3 regions of the Blastococcus sp. SYSU DS0619 genome follow, and region 2 is predicted to be linked to each of the others. Evidence: predicted binding sites of a transcription regulator. Region 2 holds the regulator's gene; each other region holds the start of a gene.
What was found. Region 2 encodes LexA, which represses DNA repair genes until DNA is damaged. Its sites were predicted from a motif close to TCGAACANNTGTTCGA; they were not measured.
Positions count from the first base shown of each region.

Region 1: ACI79T_RS11315 (DUF222 domain-containing protein) is a predicted target of LexA. The motif match lies at 2,874-2,889, and genes of this name have one in related genera.
Region 3: dnaB (replicative DNA helicase) is a predicted target of LexA. The motif match lies at 3,346-3,361, and genes of this name have one in related genera.

Region 1 covers NZ_JBJHAM010000007.1:129,551-134,211, reverse strand. Annotated here, with positions in the region: gene ACI79T_RS11325 (precorrin-2 C(20)-methyltransferase) at 1-795, opposite strand, end outside; gene ACI79T_RS11320 (precorrin-8X methylmutase) at 792-1,412, opposite strand; gene ACI79T_RS11315 (DUF222 domain-containing protein) at 1,627-2,856, opposite strand; gene cobG (precorrin-3B synthase) at 3,046-4,227, opposite strand; gene ACI79T_RS11305 (reverse transcriptase family protein) at 4,281-4,661, opposite strand, start outside.
Region 2 covers NZ_JBJHAM010000021.1:45,212-49,872, forward strand. Annotated here, with positions in the region: gene ACI79T_RS18065 (phosphatase PAP2 family protein) at 1-588, shown strand, start outside; gene ACI79T_RS18070 (hypothetical protein) at 560-1,603, shown strand; gene lexA (transcriptional repressor LexA) at 1,608-2,372, opposite strand; gene ACI79T_RS18080 (LysM peptidoglycan-binding domain-containing protein) at 2,582-3,085, shown strand; gene ACI79T_RS18085 (hypothetical protein) at 3,214-3,996, shown strand; gene nrdR (transcriptional regulator NrdR) at 4,415-4,661, shown strand, end outside.
Region 3 covers NZ_JBJHAM010000006.1:96,155-100,815, forward strand. Annotated here, with positions in the region: gene ACI79T_RS10305 (hypothetical protein) at 1-1,634, opposite strand, end outside; gene dnaB (replicative DNA helicase) at 1,891-3,261, opposite strand; gene rplI (50S ribosomal protein L9) at 3,916-4,362, opposite strand; gene rpsR (30S ribosomal protein S18) at 4,374-4,610, opposite strand; gene ACI79T_RS10325 (single-stranded DNA-binding protein) at 4,649-4,661, opposite strand, start outside.

The sequences.
Region 1 (4,661 bases), on a different contig from region 2:
GACGACCACCTCGCCGTGCGTTCCCGCCGCGCCGGCCGGCTGAGCCGGCTCGGTCACCTGCGGGGTGAGCGGGCTGGGCAGCAGGGCGAGGGAGAAGTAGGGGACGCTCGCCGGGTCGACGTCGGCCAGCGGCAGGGTCCGCTGGCGGTCGGTGGTCGCCCGCTCGACGTAGAGCGCGCGGTCGAGGACGCCGGCCCGCTCGAAGGCCTCGCGCACCTGCGGGAACGTGCGGCCGAGCTTCATGACCGCGGCCGAGTCGGTGGCCGCCAGCCGGGCGGCGAGCTCGTCGGCCGGCAGCGTCCCGGGCAGCACCGTGAGCACCTCGTCGCGCTCGACCAGCGGCCGACCGACGGCGGCGGCCGCGCCGCTGACGCTGGTGACCCCGGGGACCACCTCGGTCGGGTAGCGGTGGGCCAGCCGCTTGTGCATGTGCATGTAGGAGCCGTAGAAGAGCGGGTCGCCCTCGGCGAGCACGACGACGTCGCGGCCGGCGTCGAGGTGTGCGGCCAGGCGGGCGGCGGCGGCCTCGTAGAACTCGTCGATCGCACCCTGGTAGCCGCCGGGGTGGTCGGTGGTCTCGGTGGTGACCGGGTAGACCAGCAGCTCCTCGACCTGGCCCGAGCGCAGGTACGGCTCGGCGAGCGCGCGGGCGACCGAGCGGCCGTGCCGGGCGGCGTGGAACGCGACGACGTCGGCGGCGCCGATCAGCCGGGCGGCCTTGACCGTGACGAGCTCGGGGTCGCCGGGTCCCAGCCCTACGCCGTAGAGCCGGCCGGGCGTCCCTCCGCCGCTCATTCGACGGTGCTCGCGATCGCGTTGATCGCGGCCGCGGTGATCGCGCTGCCGCCGCGCCGGCCGCGGACGACCAGGTGCTCGAGGTCGGAGGCGGCCAGCGCCTCCTTGGACTCGACCGCGCCGATGAAGCCCACCGGGATGCCGATGACGGCGGCCGGGCGGGGTGCGCCGGCGGCCACCATCTCCAGCAGGTGGAACAGTGCGGTGGGAGCGTTGCCGATGGCGACGACGGCGCCGTCGAGCCGGTCGCGCCACAGCTCGAGGGCGGCGGCGGTGCGGGTGGTGCCGAGATCGGCGGCGAGGCCGGGGGTGCGCGCGTCGTTGAGCGTGCAGACGACGTCGTTGTCCTTCGGCAGCCGCCGGCGGGTGATGCCGCTGGCGACCATCTGCGCGTCGCAGAGCACCGGTGCGCCGGCGTCCAGCGCCTCGCGGGCGCGCTGCACGACGGCGGGGGAGTGGGCGATGTCGTCGACGAGGTCCACCTGCCCGCAGGCGTGGATCATCCGCACCGCCACCTGGGCGACGTCGGCGGGCAGGTTCGCGAGGTTCGCCTCGGCGCGGATGGTGGCGAACGAGCGCCGGTAGATCTCGGCGCCGTCCTTCTCGTAGTCGTACATCGGGCAGGAGGCTACGTCCCGTGCTCGGGCCGCCTGCTCCGGGGAACGGCGGGCAGGCTGGATCCCGATGGTCACGACCGTCGCGACCGCGTGCTCGGAGGCAACGGGTCGCGGACGGACCAGGTCCAGCCCACCGCCGCACGCGCAGGTCGCGTTGACGGCGCGCCGACGGCCCCGTCCGGACGCTCGGAAGGGGTCGTCGTGCGTCGGTGGCTCAGCCGGTGCGCGAGTGTTCGGGTTCGCCGGTGATGCGGGGGAAGATCAGGATCTCGGTGCCGTCGGGCCGGTAGGTGTGCCATCGGCCGCTGCTATCTCGAACGATGGAGAACCCGTGGTGGACCTCCGTGTGGTGCCGCTCGCACAACAGCCCGGAGTTCTCCAGCGAGGTGTCCCCGCCGTCGGCCCAGTGCACGAGGTGGTGCACGTCGCACCAGTGGGCCGGGGCGTCGCAGCCGGCGAACACGCATCCCCGGTCGCGGTACTCCACCGCGCGGCGCAGCGGCGGCGGGACGACCCGGTGTCGGCGGCCCAGGTCCAGGAGCTCCCCGTCGGGGCCGATGACGATCCGGGAGATGTTGCCGTCGCACGCCAGCCAGCGGGCGCGGGCGGCGGAGATGGTGGCTCCGAACCCGGTGGTCGCCGCGGCCGGTCCGGTGGCGGGGTCGACCAGGTCGGCGAGGTCGACGCGGACCACGACGTGCGGCTTGACCGTGCGCAGGACCGGCAGGGCGCCGGTGGCGAGTTGGTTGTCGGCGAGCTGCACCAGGGCGTCGGCGGACTGCTGGGCGCGGGTGCGGGTGTCCCCGGCGGGGCGGGTGGCCTGCACGATCGACTCGACCGCGGACTGCAGCTTCTCCCCGCCGACGGCGTCGAGTTCGCCGCGGAACCCGACGCTGCCGTCGGCGTGGGTGGTGAACACCAGTGACCGGCCCTCGGTGGGATCGGGTTCGGGGCCGTCGGGGTCGAGCCGGGCCAGGTAGTGGTCCACCACCTGGCGGAGTTCGGCGTGCGGGCGACTCGCGGCGACCTCGGCCAGGGTTGCGTCGACCCCGGCGAGGTCGACCTGCTGGGCTCCGGCGGCGGCCACGTTCCCCGGTGCGGCGACCGGCGCGATCACCGCGACCTGCTCCGCGGTCACCGCACCCGCGGCGAACGCGGCCCGCACCGCCGGTAGCTCGGGCAGCGCCCGCCCGGAGCGCACCACCCGCGACGCCGCCGCCGACGACAGCCGGGCGTGCCCGCGCAGCCAGGAGGCCATCGTCTTCTGCCCGTCGTGCTCGGCGGCGGAGGTGACCTCGCACTCCCGCACGGTCCGGGTGACTTCTGCGGAAAGCCGGTTCTGCGCGGTCAGCAGCGGCCGCAGCCGATCGAGCAGCTGCGCGCCGAACCGGCCGGCCAGGTCCTCGCCCGCGAGGTCGTCCAGCGCGGCCGACAACCGGTCCAGCGCATCACCTGCAGCGGTCGAACACATGTACGGGATCCTACCGAGCACAGGACTCGGCGGCAACGCGAAACCGCAGGTGAGAGCCCTGTCCACAGATCAGTGGGACGTGTTGACAGGAGTGCCGCAGAGGGAGGCTGCGCCCGCGCGCCGGGCGCGCCGTCCCCTCCGGGCGCGGCGTCCAGTTCGAGGTCAGCCAGGGTTGCCGCTGTCTTCGATCCGGTAGCCGGTGCCGGTCGCGACCACGTCGACCACCTCGCCGGCAGGGCGGCCGCAGCGTCGCCCGCACCCGGCCCAGTGCTGGCGGGCGCCGTCGGCCGGCAGCGCCCCCGAGGCGACCGCGCGGGTCGCGTCGGACCGCACGTCGGCGAGCGACTTCGCGCAGCCCGGCCGTCCCGCGCAGGCGGTGACCCACAGCCAGGCGCTGCCGGGGTCGAGCACCAGCCCGACGGCCGTGAGGGCCGGGAGGGCGGAAGCGTCCGGGAGGTCGGGGACGACGACGCTGCGCCACGGCGTGAGCTGGACCCCGGCCGCCGCGGTCCCCGCCAGGAGGTCGGCCTGGTCGGCCGTCAGTCGGCCGAGCGGCACGACCGCGACCAGCGCCGTCCGCCCGTCCTCCTGTCGCACCGGCCCGGCCGGCCCGATGAGCGGGGGAGCCGGGACGTCGAAGAGCGGACCGACCGGGGTGTCCAGGGTGGCCGCGATGCGGGCCGGGCCCTCGGTCAGCTCGGACACCCGCCACGCGGTGCCGCCCTGCACCCGGCGCTCGGCAACGAACGCGCGGGTGGCGGCCACCGCCAGCGCGACGGCGTCCTCCGGGGTGGCGCGCAGCCCGCTGTCGGCGCCGGCCAGGAGCAGCGCCACCTCACCCGCGTCCAGCGCGAGCAGCCCGACGTCCGGGGCCTGCCCCGCGACGTCGCCGCGGCCGTCGTCGAACGCGGCGAGGAAGCGGCCGGGCAGTTCGGCGAGGGCGGGGTCGGCGCACAGTGCGGCGTCGAAGGCCGGCACCCAGGGGCGCACGTCCAGCAGCCCGCCGGCCCGGCCGCTGAGCACGCTGGCCAGCACGTTGCGCGCCGTCTCGTGGGTCGCGCTCGGCAGCAGCCCGGCCGCCGCCAACCGGTCGCCCAGCTCCGGCTCCGCACCCGGGCGGAGGCCGCGCAGCTGGACGTTGCCGCGGCTGGTCAGCTCCAGCGCCCCGTCCCCGAGCTCCCGGGCGGCGGCGGCGAGGACCCGGACCTGGGCCACCGTGAGCGCGCCACCGGGCACCCGCACCCGCGCCAGCGCGCCGTCGGCGGCCGCGTGGGTCTGCAGCGCACCGGGGCAGGCGTCGGCGCGCTCCCGGAGCGGTGGGGTGCGGATCCCGGCTGATGACATGGCGCCCGCGAGGCTACGTCGCCGGCCGGGGCCCCACCGCGGGCCGTGGCGGTTCAGCTCCAGTCGACGCGGTCGGCCAGCGCGTGCAACCGGGCGCCGAACGCCGGGTCGACCGATGCGGCCCAGGCCACCCGGCCCAGCACGTGGTCCCGGAAGGTGGCGGCGTCGCGCCCGCGGAGCTGGGTGGTCCACCCGCGGGTGGCGCAGTTGTGCAGCAGGGCGCGCAGCGCGTCCCGCTCGCGGCGGGGCAGCGCCGGGTGGTCGTTGACCACGACGCCCAGCACGTCCTGCCGGCGGGCCGAGCTGATCGTGCGGGTCTTGGCGGGATTCACCCGGAAGCCCTCCTCCCGGGCGATCTCGCCGACCAGGTCGGCGAGCCGCCCGCGGCCCACCCGGGTGCCGCCGCTGAAGGTCAGGTCGTCGACGTAGCGGGT
Region 2 (4,661 bases):
GGGTCGCTGGAGCGGATGGACCTGCGGGTCTCCGAGATCGTCAGCGACTGGGGGTTGAAGGAGTCGCCGTCCTATCCGGCCGTCTGGCTGATCACCCAGCTCGGTGGGCGGGTCACGATCCTCGTGGTGCTGGCCAGCCTGATCGGCTACCTGTTCTGGCGGCGGGGCGCCTGGCTGCCGATCGCCCGGGTGGTTCTCGCCGTCGCCGTGCTCACCGCCGGCGTGTACGCGATCAAGCACGGCATCGGCCGCACCGCGCCGGCCTTCCCGGGTTCGTACTACTTCCACCCCGACGGCGCATCGTTCCCCTCCGGGCACGTGGCCAACGCCGTGCTCATGTGGGGCGTCGCCCGGTGGCAGGCCGTCGAGTACGGGCTGCCACCGGCGGTCCAGCGCACGTTCTGGTGGCTGAGCGTGGCGGGGCCGGTCGCCACCGGGGTGGCGATGGTGTCGCTGGACTTCCACTGGGTCACCGACGCCGTCGTGGGAGCGGCCGTGGGGATCGTCCTGTTGGGCGTGGTTCATGCACTCGACGCATTGGTTCTGTCACGCTGGGTACGTGCCCGAGCAGGCCGACCGACCGGATAGCCGCGCCCTGAGGCGGCGGCTCCTGCTGGCGACCGCCCTCACGGGCGGGTTGGTGACCGTGGGCCCGGGCGCGGCTCTCGCCGAGGACGGTGCCCCGACGGTGCGGTGCTCGATCACCGACCCGCGGCTCGCCGAGCTGTCCGGGCTGGTGGTCGTGGGCGAGCAGATGCTGGCGCTCAACGACGGCGGCGACCAGGTCGCGGTGTACGGGCTCGACGGCGGCTGCGCGGTCGTCGACGTCCAGACCGGCCCGGTGGACCCGTACGACCCGGAAGACCTGGCGGTCGGCCCGGACGGCGCCGTCTGGATCGCCGACACCGGCGACAACAACACCGACCGGGCAACCGTCGCACTGCACGTCCTGCGCCCCGACGGCACGACTGCGCTGCACCGGCTGACCTACCCCGACGGCGCACACGACGCCGAGGGCCTGCTGATGGCGCCGGACGGCACGCCGTACGTGGTGACCAAGGAGGTCCTGGGGTCCAGCGGGGTGTACCGGCCCAGCGGGCCGCTCGTCGACGGCGGGACGGTGGCCATGGAGCAGGTCGCCACCGTGAACGTGACGCTCACCGGCACACCGGGGGGCCCGGTCGGCCGCGCCGGCCAGCTGATGATCACCGGCGGGGCGGTCGCGTCGGACGGCAACGCCGTGGCGCTGCGCACCTACACCGATGCCTACGTGTGGCCGCTGACCGGATCGGACATCGCCGGCGCACTGGGCGGCGAGCCGACCCGCGTGGCGCTGCCGGAGTCTCCCCAGGGGGAGGCGATCAGCTTCACCACCGACTCGCGTGCGCTCGTGGTCGCCAGCGAGGGGCTGCCGAGTGCGGTGACCGTGGTGCCCCTGCCGGCCGGCGCCCCGGTCCCGACGGCGGCACCGGCAGCGGACCCGCTGTCCGGCTTCGACGAGCTGGTGCGTTCGGACCGATCGCCGATCGCCGCCGCCCTGATCGCCGCCGCCGTAGCCACCGTCGTCGTCTGGCTCGGCGGTCGGCTGCGCCGCCGTTCCTGACCGGTCAGACCCGGCGCAGCACCGAGACGACCCGGCCGAGGATCGTCGCTTCGTCGCCGGGGATGGGCTCGTAGGCCGGGTTGTGCGGCAGCAGCCACACGTGCCCGTCGCGCCGCTTGTAGGTCTTGACCGTCGCCTCGCCGTCGATCATGGCGGCCACGATCTCGCCGTTCTCGGCGGTCGGCTGCTGGCGGACGACGACCCAGTCCCCGTCGCAGATGGCCGCCTCGACCATCGAGTCCCCGGCCACCTTGAGCATGAACACCGTGCCCTCGCCGACGAGCTCGCGGGGGAGCGGGAAGACGTCCTCCACCGCCTGCTCGGCGAGCACCGGACCACCGGCGGCGATCCGGCCGACGAGGGGGACGTACGTCGGTGCGGAGGCCCGCTCGCCGTCCCCGACCGCCGGGGGCTCGACCGCCGCGACGCCGCGGCCGGCGTCGCCGGGTAGTCGCACGTCGAGGGCGCGGGGCCGGTTCGGGTCGCGGCGGAGCCAGCCCTTCTTCTGGAGGACCGACAGCTGGTGCGCGACCGAGGAGGCGGACGACAGGCCCACGGCCTCGCCGATCTCCCGGACCGACGGCGGGTAGCCGCGACGGTCGATCGAGTCGCGGATGACCTCCAGCACCCGGCGCTGCCGCTGGGTCAGGCCGTCGCCGTCGGCCGTCCGGTCCGGGAAGGTGCGGACGGACGCCGAGGCGTCGGCCGTGTCCGGGGCGGCGCCCCGGGTCCCTCGTCGGCCGCCGGACGTCCCGCTCGAGTCCGCCACGTCTCCTCCTCGCCGGCTGCCTGCGCAGCTGATCGACCCTGGTCGTCGCAGCGACCGTAGCGCCGATCGCCGGCCAGTTCAAACAGGTGTTCGAAAGTCGCCCGTGTCGCGTCGCTCCTGTCGGACCCGTGCGGTAGACATCGGACAGACGTTCGAATCGAACACACGTTCGGGCCGGGGGCATCCGGCCAGGTGAGAGGCAGGAAGCGATGACCAGCAGTGCGACGGTGTCGGTGCGCGAGGAGACGACGGGTGCGGCGGGGGGGCGGGCGGGGACGCGGCCGGCGCGGCACCTGCGCGTGCTGCCGCCGGTCCCGCGGGCCTACGCGGTCGCACCCGCGCCGCCCGGCACCCCGGCGGCGCCGTCGCCCGGGTCTGCCGGGGTGCGGCGGACTGCGGGGGAGCGGCGGGGTGAGCCGGCGCTGCCACCGCTGCGGCTCACCGCACGGGGCCGGCGGCTGCTGGTGGTCGTGGCACTGCTGCTCGCGCTGGCCGTCGTCGCACTCGTCAGTGCGGTCCTGGGTGACGGCAGGGGCGGGCTGGAGCTGATGGGGACGACGAGCGTCGTCGTAGAGCCGGGTGACACGCTCTGGTCCATCGCGAGCACGGTCGCCGGGGAGCGCGACGTGCGGGAGGTCGTCGACGGCATCCAGCGGCTCAACGACGTGCCGGGATCGGCCATCGTGCCGGGGCAGGTGCTCCGGCTGCCCTGATCTACTCGTCGTGGTCGGGCGCACCGGCCGGGCGCTGCACAAGGTGCACAAGCTGGCCCCGCGACTTCGTCAACCCTCAGTACGTGGACGTTCACGGTCTGTGCTGGTCAGCGACCTACGGTCTGCGTGTGTCGAGCGTCATGGAGAACCGCGCCGCGGTGTTCACCAGCCAGCCCCAGGCCGTCGAGGTCTACCAGGCGGGCGCGTGGTGGGCGGGTGAGCTGCTGGGTTGGCGGCACGACGACTCCGGCGCGTGCCAGGTGTGGGTGCGGGTGGCCGTGGGCGGTGTGGAAGAGACGGCCTGGACCGAGCTCTCCACCCTGCGGCTGCCGGAGCCGCCCGCGAGCCCAGAGGTCGCCGTCGTGGCGGCGCCCCGCGTGACGCAGGACATGGCCGCCGCCCAGGCGGTGTCCGCGCTGCGGAGTGCGCGTCCCGGTGGTGCCGAGACCACCGCCAGCCTGCCGCTGGTCCGCGACCACGTGGGGCAGTCGGCCCCGGCAGTCGGCCCCGGCGGGCGCCGCAGGGCTCCCGAGGACGCCGGCGTGCAGGTGGCTGCCGCGGCGTCCGTCCCGGTGCCCCCGTCGGGGCGGCACCGGGCCCCCGCGCCGGACGCCGTGGCCGGTCGTCACCGCGCGGCTGACACGGCCTTCCTCGCGACTGTGGCCGGGGACGTCGCCGCCGCCGCCGCCGAGGTGCCGGCCGCCTCGCGGGACGACCACCCCGACACCGCGGCGTGGTCGGTCCCGGCCGCTCGCGGTGCCCTCCCGGTGGAGACGAACCCAGGCGGGCGCGGCTGGCCGCCGCCCGCCGGCCTCGAGGCCGACCTGCTCACCCGGCCGATGCGCCTGAGCGACCAGGTCCCGCAGTCCCGCCGCCGCCCGCGGGTGCACGGCGGTCTCGGCGGCGCCTGACCGCAACGCACCCCCTCGACGGCGCCGGCCGCCCGGTACCCGGCGCCGTCCGTGCGTCGATCCGGCCGCTGCGCCGTGGGGCTCGGCCGGTGGTGTCCGCGCCCCGACGAGGTGTGCGGTGCACGGCGCGCGCCCCTCGACGGGCGTGGATCCGCGTGTCGGTCCGGCATGTCGTGTGACTGCTGGGTGTGGGTGTTCCGCCTGGGCACGGCAGTGGCGGGGCGGAACACGCCGACGAAACGATCACTTGCACATCTTGTGTGGGCCGTCCTAGGGTTCCCCTACATCTAGTAGTTACAGAGCTGTAAGCCCGTCCACAGGCTGATCCTCAGGTTCTCCCCGGTGCATCCACCGGATGTCCCCAGGAGGGTCCACAGCCGGCCCGTGGCGGACCAGCGAGGAGAGGGGGTGAACCACCGTGCGCTGCCCGTTCTGCCACAACGCCGACAGCCGGGTGATCGACTCGCGCGAGGCCGACGAGGGCGCCACCACCCGGCGTCGCCGGTCCTGCCCCGCGTGCGGACGGCGGTTCACCACCGTCGAGGAGGCGGTGCTCGCCGTCGTCAAGCGCAACGGCGTCAGCGAGCCCTTCAACCGCAGCAAGGTGGTCGCCGGCGTGCGGCGCGCCTGCCAGGGCCGGCCGGTCGACGAGGACCAGCTCAAGC
Region 3 (4,661 bases), on a different contig from region 2:
GTCCGCGCCCACAGGTCACCGGCGTCGATCAACGTGTACGACGTCGGGTTCGGCACCGTCCGGTCGCCGTAGGTGACCTGCACCAGCACTCGGTCGTCCCGGATGAGCGGGGCGAAGGTCTCGGGGCTGCCCGGCCGGGTCAGCCACGTCGCCCTGGCCAGGTAGTCCTGGATCGCGAGCGCACCGGGCACGGTCGCGGTGACCGGCCCCTCGCCGCGCAGCGGCATCTGCTCCTGGAAGTAGGCCCGCGTCGCGTCGGTGCTGTTGGTCAGCCCCGCCGCCGCCAGCGACTGGGTGATCAGCAGGCGGAACGACGGCGACAGCCGCGCGATCTCGGTCACCGGACCGCCGGGCACGTTGAGCACCGAGCGGGCGATCGTCCGGTCGGCACCGGCCAGCATGGTGCCGTAGATGCCGCCGAAGCTCTGGCCGAAGTAGGTGACCCGCGCGCCGGAGAGGTCCGCGCGCCGGTCCCCGTCGACGTCCGTCCCGTCCAGCGACCGGACCAGCGTCATGATGTCGGCCGCGGTCTGCCGCAGCGCGTCCCGCGAGGAGACCGCGGCGGCGGCACCGGTGGCCGAGGAGCCCTCGGTGCTGCCGATGTCCGCACCGGCGTCGTCCTGGTCGACACCCCGGCCGTAGCTGGGCAGCGTCGTGGTGACCCCGCCGCTGGTGACCAGCCACCCGCTCTCCGGGCCGAAGCCGTGGCCGACGACGTTGGTGGAGATCGTCGCGATGCCGCTCTGCGCGTTCGTGGCGGCAGCGAGGAAGACGTTCGCCGTCGAGCCGGTGAAGCCGTGCCCGAACACCGCCACCGGCCAGCCACCGCGCGGGGCGGGACCCTCGGGGAGGACGGCCACGAACGGCAGCCGCTCGGCCTCGACCGGCGCCGGGCCGATGTCCCGGGTGGGGGTCTGCTCGATGGTGACGTCCGGACGGAGCCAGGACGGCGCCAGGTAGGAACCGAAGACCAGGGTGCCGTTCGCCACCGGCTGGATGACCGACGCCGGCAGGGGGTCGACGGGACCGGCGTCGGCCTGGAACTGCAGGGTGGTCCCCGCCGCCGGGAAGACGCCGTCGATCTCCAGGCCCGGGCGCTCGATGCCGACCGCACGGAGGGCGCGGCCGGACTGGATCTGGAGGTTGAGGTCGACGAGCCCGTCGGTGGCGCTCAGGGTCGTGAAGGTCTCGTCCGTGGCTGCGGCCCCGGGGCCGTTCTGGACGCTGATGCGGTAGGTGGTCCCGGGCGCCAGCTGCTCGGCCGGGTGGGCGTAGAGCGTGTTCGTGGCCGGGTCCCAGACGACGCGGTCGACGCCGGTCCGCCAGCTGCCGCGCGCCTCCTGGACGGTGATCCGCTGCGCGGCCTCGGCCGGGTCGACCGCGGCGTCGAACTGCACCGCGAGGCGCGGGTCCAGGTCGAAGCCGTCGAGCTCGTTGAGGCGCTCGACCAGGCCGCAGGTGAGGGCCGCGCCGCAGCCCTCGGTCGGCAGGGCCACCCGCAGGCCGGTGAGCTGCCGCGGGTCGGGGACGGTCAGGTCGTTCGAGGGGAACACCGAGACCGGTTGGGCCTTGGCGGGGGCGGCGAGCGCCGGCGAGGCCGTGGCGGTCAGCGCCAGGGCGCCGACGACCGACACGGTCGCCCGACGCCAGGAACGTGAGGACAAGAGGTCTCCAATGACTGTGGGGGCCCTCTTCCTAGCCGACGGTGACGCGGGCCACAACGCCGGATGCCCGCATCTCCGCAGGTCGCAGCGCTGTGCTGGACGGAACGGTCCGTCGGCAGTGCTCCGCGCCCAGTCGGAGATGCACCCTCCCCGGCGGACGCCGTCACGCAGCGAGGCCCGGGACCGACCGGTCCCGGGCCTCGCTCACGCAGTCGATCGGTGCTGCTCAGTTAGCCATGTCCACGAAGCGGCTGTAGTGGCCCTGGAAAGCGACGGTGACGTTGGCCGTCGGGCCGTTGCGGTGCTTGACCAGCATGATGTCGGCCTCGCCGGCCCGCGGGGACTCCTTCTCGTACATGTCCTCGCGGTGGATCATCATGACCATGTCGGCGTCCTGCTCGATGGAGCCGGACTCACGGAGGTCCGAGAGCATCGGCTTCTTGTCCTGACGCTGCTCGGAGCCACGGTTGAGCTGCGACATCGCGATGACCGGGACCTCGATCTCCTTGGCCAGCAGCTTGAGCGCACGGGAGAACTCCGAGACCTCCTGCTGGCGGCTCTCGACGCGCTTGCCCGACGTCATCAGCTGCAGGTAGTCGATGACCACGAGCTTGAGGTCGTTGCGCTGCTTGAGCCGCCGGGCCTTGGCGCGGATCTCCATCATGGTCATGTTCGGCGAGTCGTCGATGTAGAGCGGCGCGTCGGCCACCTCGCCCATCCGCCGCGCGAGCTTCGCCCAGTCCTCGTCGGAGAGCGTGCCGGCGCGCATGTGGTGCAGCGGCACCTTCGCCTCGGCCGACAGCAGACGCATGGTGATCTCGTGCTTGCTCATCTCAAGCGAGAAGATCACCGCCGGCATCTGGTGCTTCACCGTGGCCGAGCGGGCGATGTCCAGCCCCAGCGTGCTCTTGCCGACACCGGGACGGGCTGCGATGACCACCATCTGGCCGGCCTGGAGCCCGTTGGTGAGCTCGTCGAGATCACGGATGCCGGTGGGGACGCCGCGGGCGGTGCCGCCGCGGGATGCGATGGCGTCCAGCTCGTCCATCGTCGGCTGGAGGACGTCCTCGAGGCGCGAGTAGTCCTCGCTCATCCGCTTCTCGGTGACGTCGTAGATCTCCTGCTGGGCGCGGTCGACGATGTCGTCGACGTCCCCCTTGCCGCCGGCGGCGCCGTACCCGAGCTGCACCACTCGGGTGCCGGCTTCGACCAGGCGGCGCAGCACGGCCTGCTCGGCGACGATCGCCGCGTAGTAGCCGGCGTTGGCCGCCGTCGGCGTCGAGGCGATGACCGTGTGCAGGTAGACCGCACCGCCCATCTTGGACAGCTGGTCGGTGCGGTTGAGCTCGGCGGCGACGGTGATCGCGTCGGCGGGCTCGCCGCGGCCGTAGAGGTCCAGGATGCAGTCGAAGATCACCTGGTGCGCCGGCCGGTAAAAGTCGTTGCCGTGCAGCACCTCCACGACGTCGGCGATCGCGTCCTTGCTCAGCAGCATGCCGCCGAGCACCGACTGCTCCGCCGCGACGTCCTGGGGCGGCTGCCGGTCGTACTCCGGCGCCGTCACGGACGGTCGGCTGAACTCGTCGGCCACCGCCACGGGGGTACCTCCATCTCCTTGCGGGCGCGCCCGCATGACCACTGCACGCAGGGGAAGTGCGCGAGCTCGGCGGGCGCCGCCGGACCGAACGTCCGTTCGATCCATGCCTACCGGAGGGGACCGACAGTCCGCCGTCCCCGTGGTGGCCGGAGAGGACGTTAGGAAGCTGCGGCGGGAGAGTCCACCACCGCTGTGCACGTCGATCTGCACAACTTGTGGACAAGTCGGTGGACGGGGGCGTGTCGACATGTGGAGAAAGCGGGGGACGGCGAGCTGCCGTACCCGCGCGCACCCCGCCCCACCTGCACGGACGCCGCCCACCGGGTGTGGACGGAAGAAACTTCTCGAGAAACTTCGCGGCGTCGCACCACGTGTCACAGCGGTGCCCCGGGCCCGGTTCCGAGCCCGCCCGCGTCGCAGTGGGCCGGGGCGCCGGCGCCCCTGACGGGCCCCTGCGGGCGTGCGGGCGCCGGTGGGCGGTCCGACGTCCGGGCCGGCACTCCCGGACCGGCCCCGGCCGTCTCAGCGGGTTCCGACCCGGCCGGCGGTCCGGCGCCAATTGCACACCTCCGGAACGCCACGAGGGGCGCCGGACAGGTGTCCGACGCCCCTCGTGGGCGGTGCATCCGCCTTCCGGCGGGAGGGCCTTGCTGCCTATCCGGCGACGACGTCGATCGTCAGCTGGGAGGTGACCTCGGGGTGCACCCGCACGGTGACGGTGTGCTGGCCCGTGGTCTTGATGCTGCTGGGCAGCTCGATCCGGCGACGGTCGAGCTCCGGGCCACCGGCCGCGGTGACCGCCGCGGCGACGTCGGCGGTGGTGACGCGGCCGAACAGGCGACCGCCGTCACCGGCGCGCGCCGGCACCTGCACGGTCAGGCCGTTGAGCCGGCCGGCCAGGGCCTGCGCCTCCTCGTGGGAGGCCACCTCGCGGGCGGCACGCGCCCGGCGCAGGGAGTCGACCTGCTTCTCGGCACCCCGGGTGGCCACGATGGCCAGCCCGCGGGGCAGGAGGTAGTTGCGGCCGTAGCCGCCCTTGACCTCGACGGTGTCGCCGGAGGACCCGAGACCGGTGACCTCCTGCGTCAGGATCAGCTTCATGGTGCTCATGATCAGCGCGCCGTGGAGGTGTAGGGCAGCAGCGCCATCTCACGGCTGTTCTTCACGGCCGTGGCGACGTCGCGCTGGTGCTGGCTGCAGTTGCCGCTGACGCGGCGGGCACGGATCTTGCCGCGGTCGGAGATGAACTTCCGCAGCAGGGTCGTGTCCTTGTAGTCGATGTAGGTCGCCTTGTCCTTGCAGAACTGGCAGACCTTCTTCTTGGGCTTGCGAACAGGGGGCTTGGGCACCTGGTTCTCCAGAGAGATTCAGTCAGAGAGGAAGAGGATCAGAACGGCGGT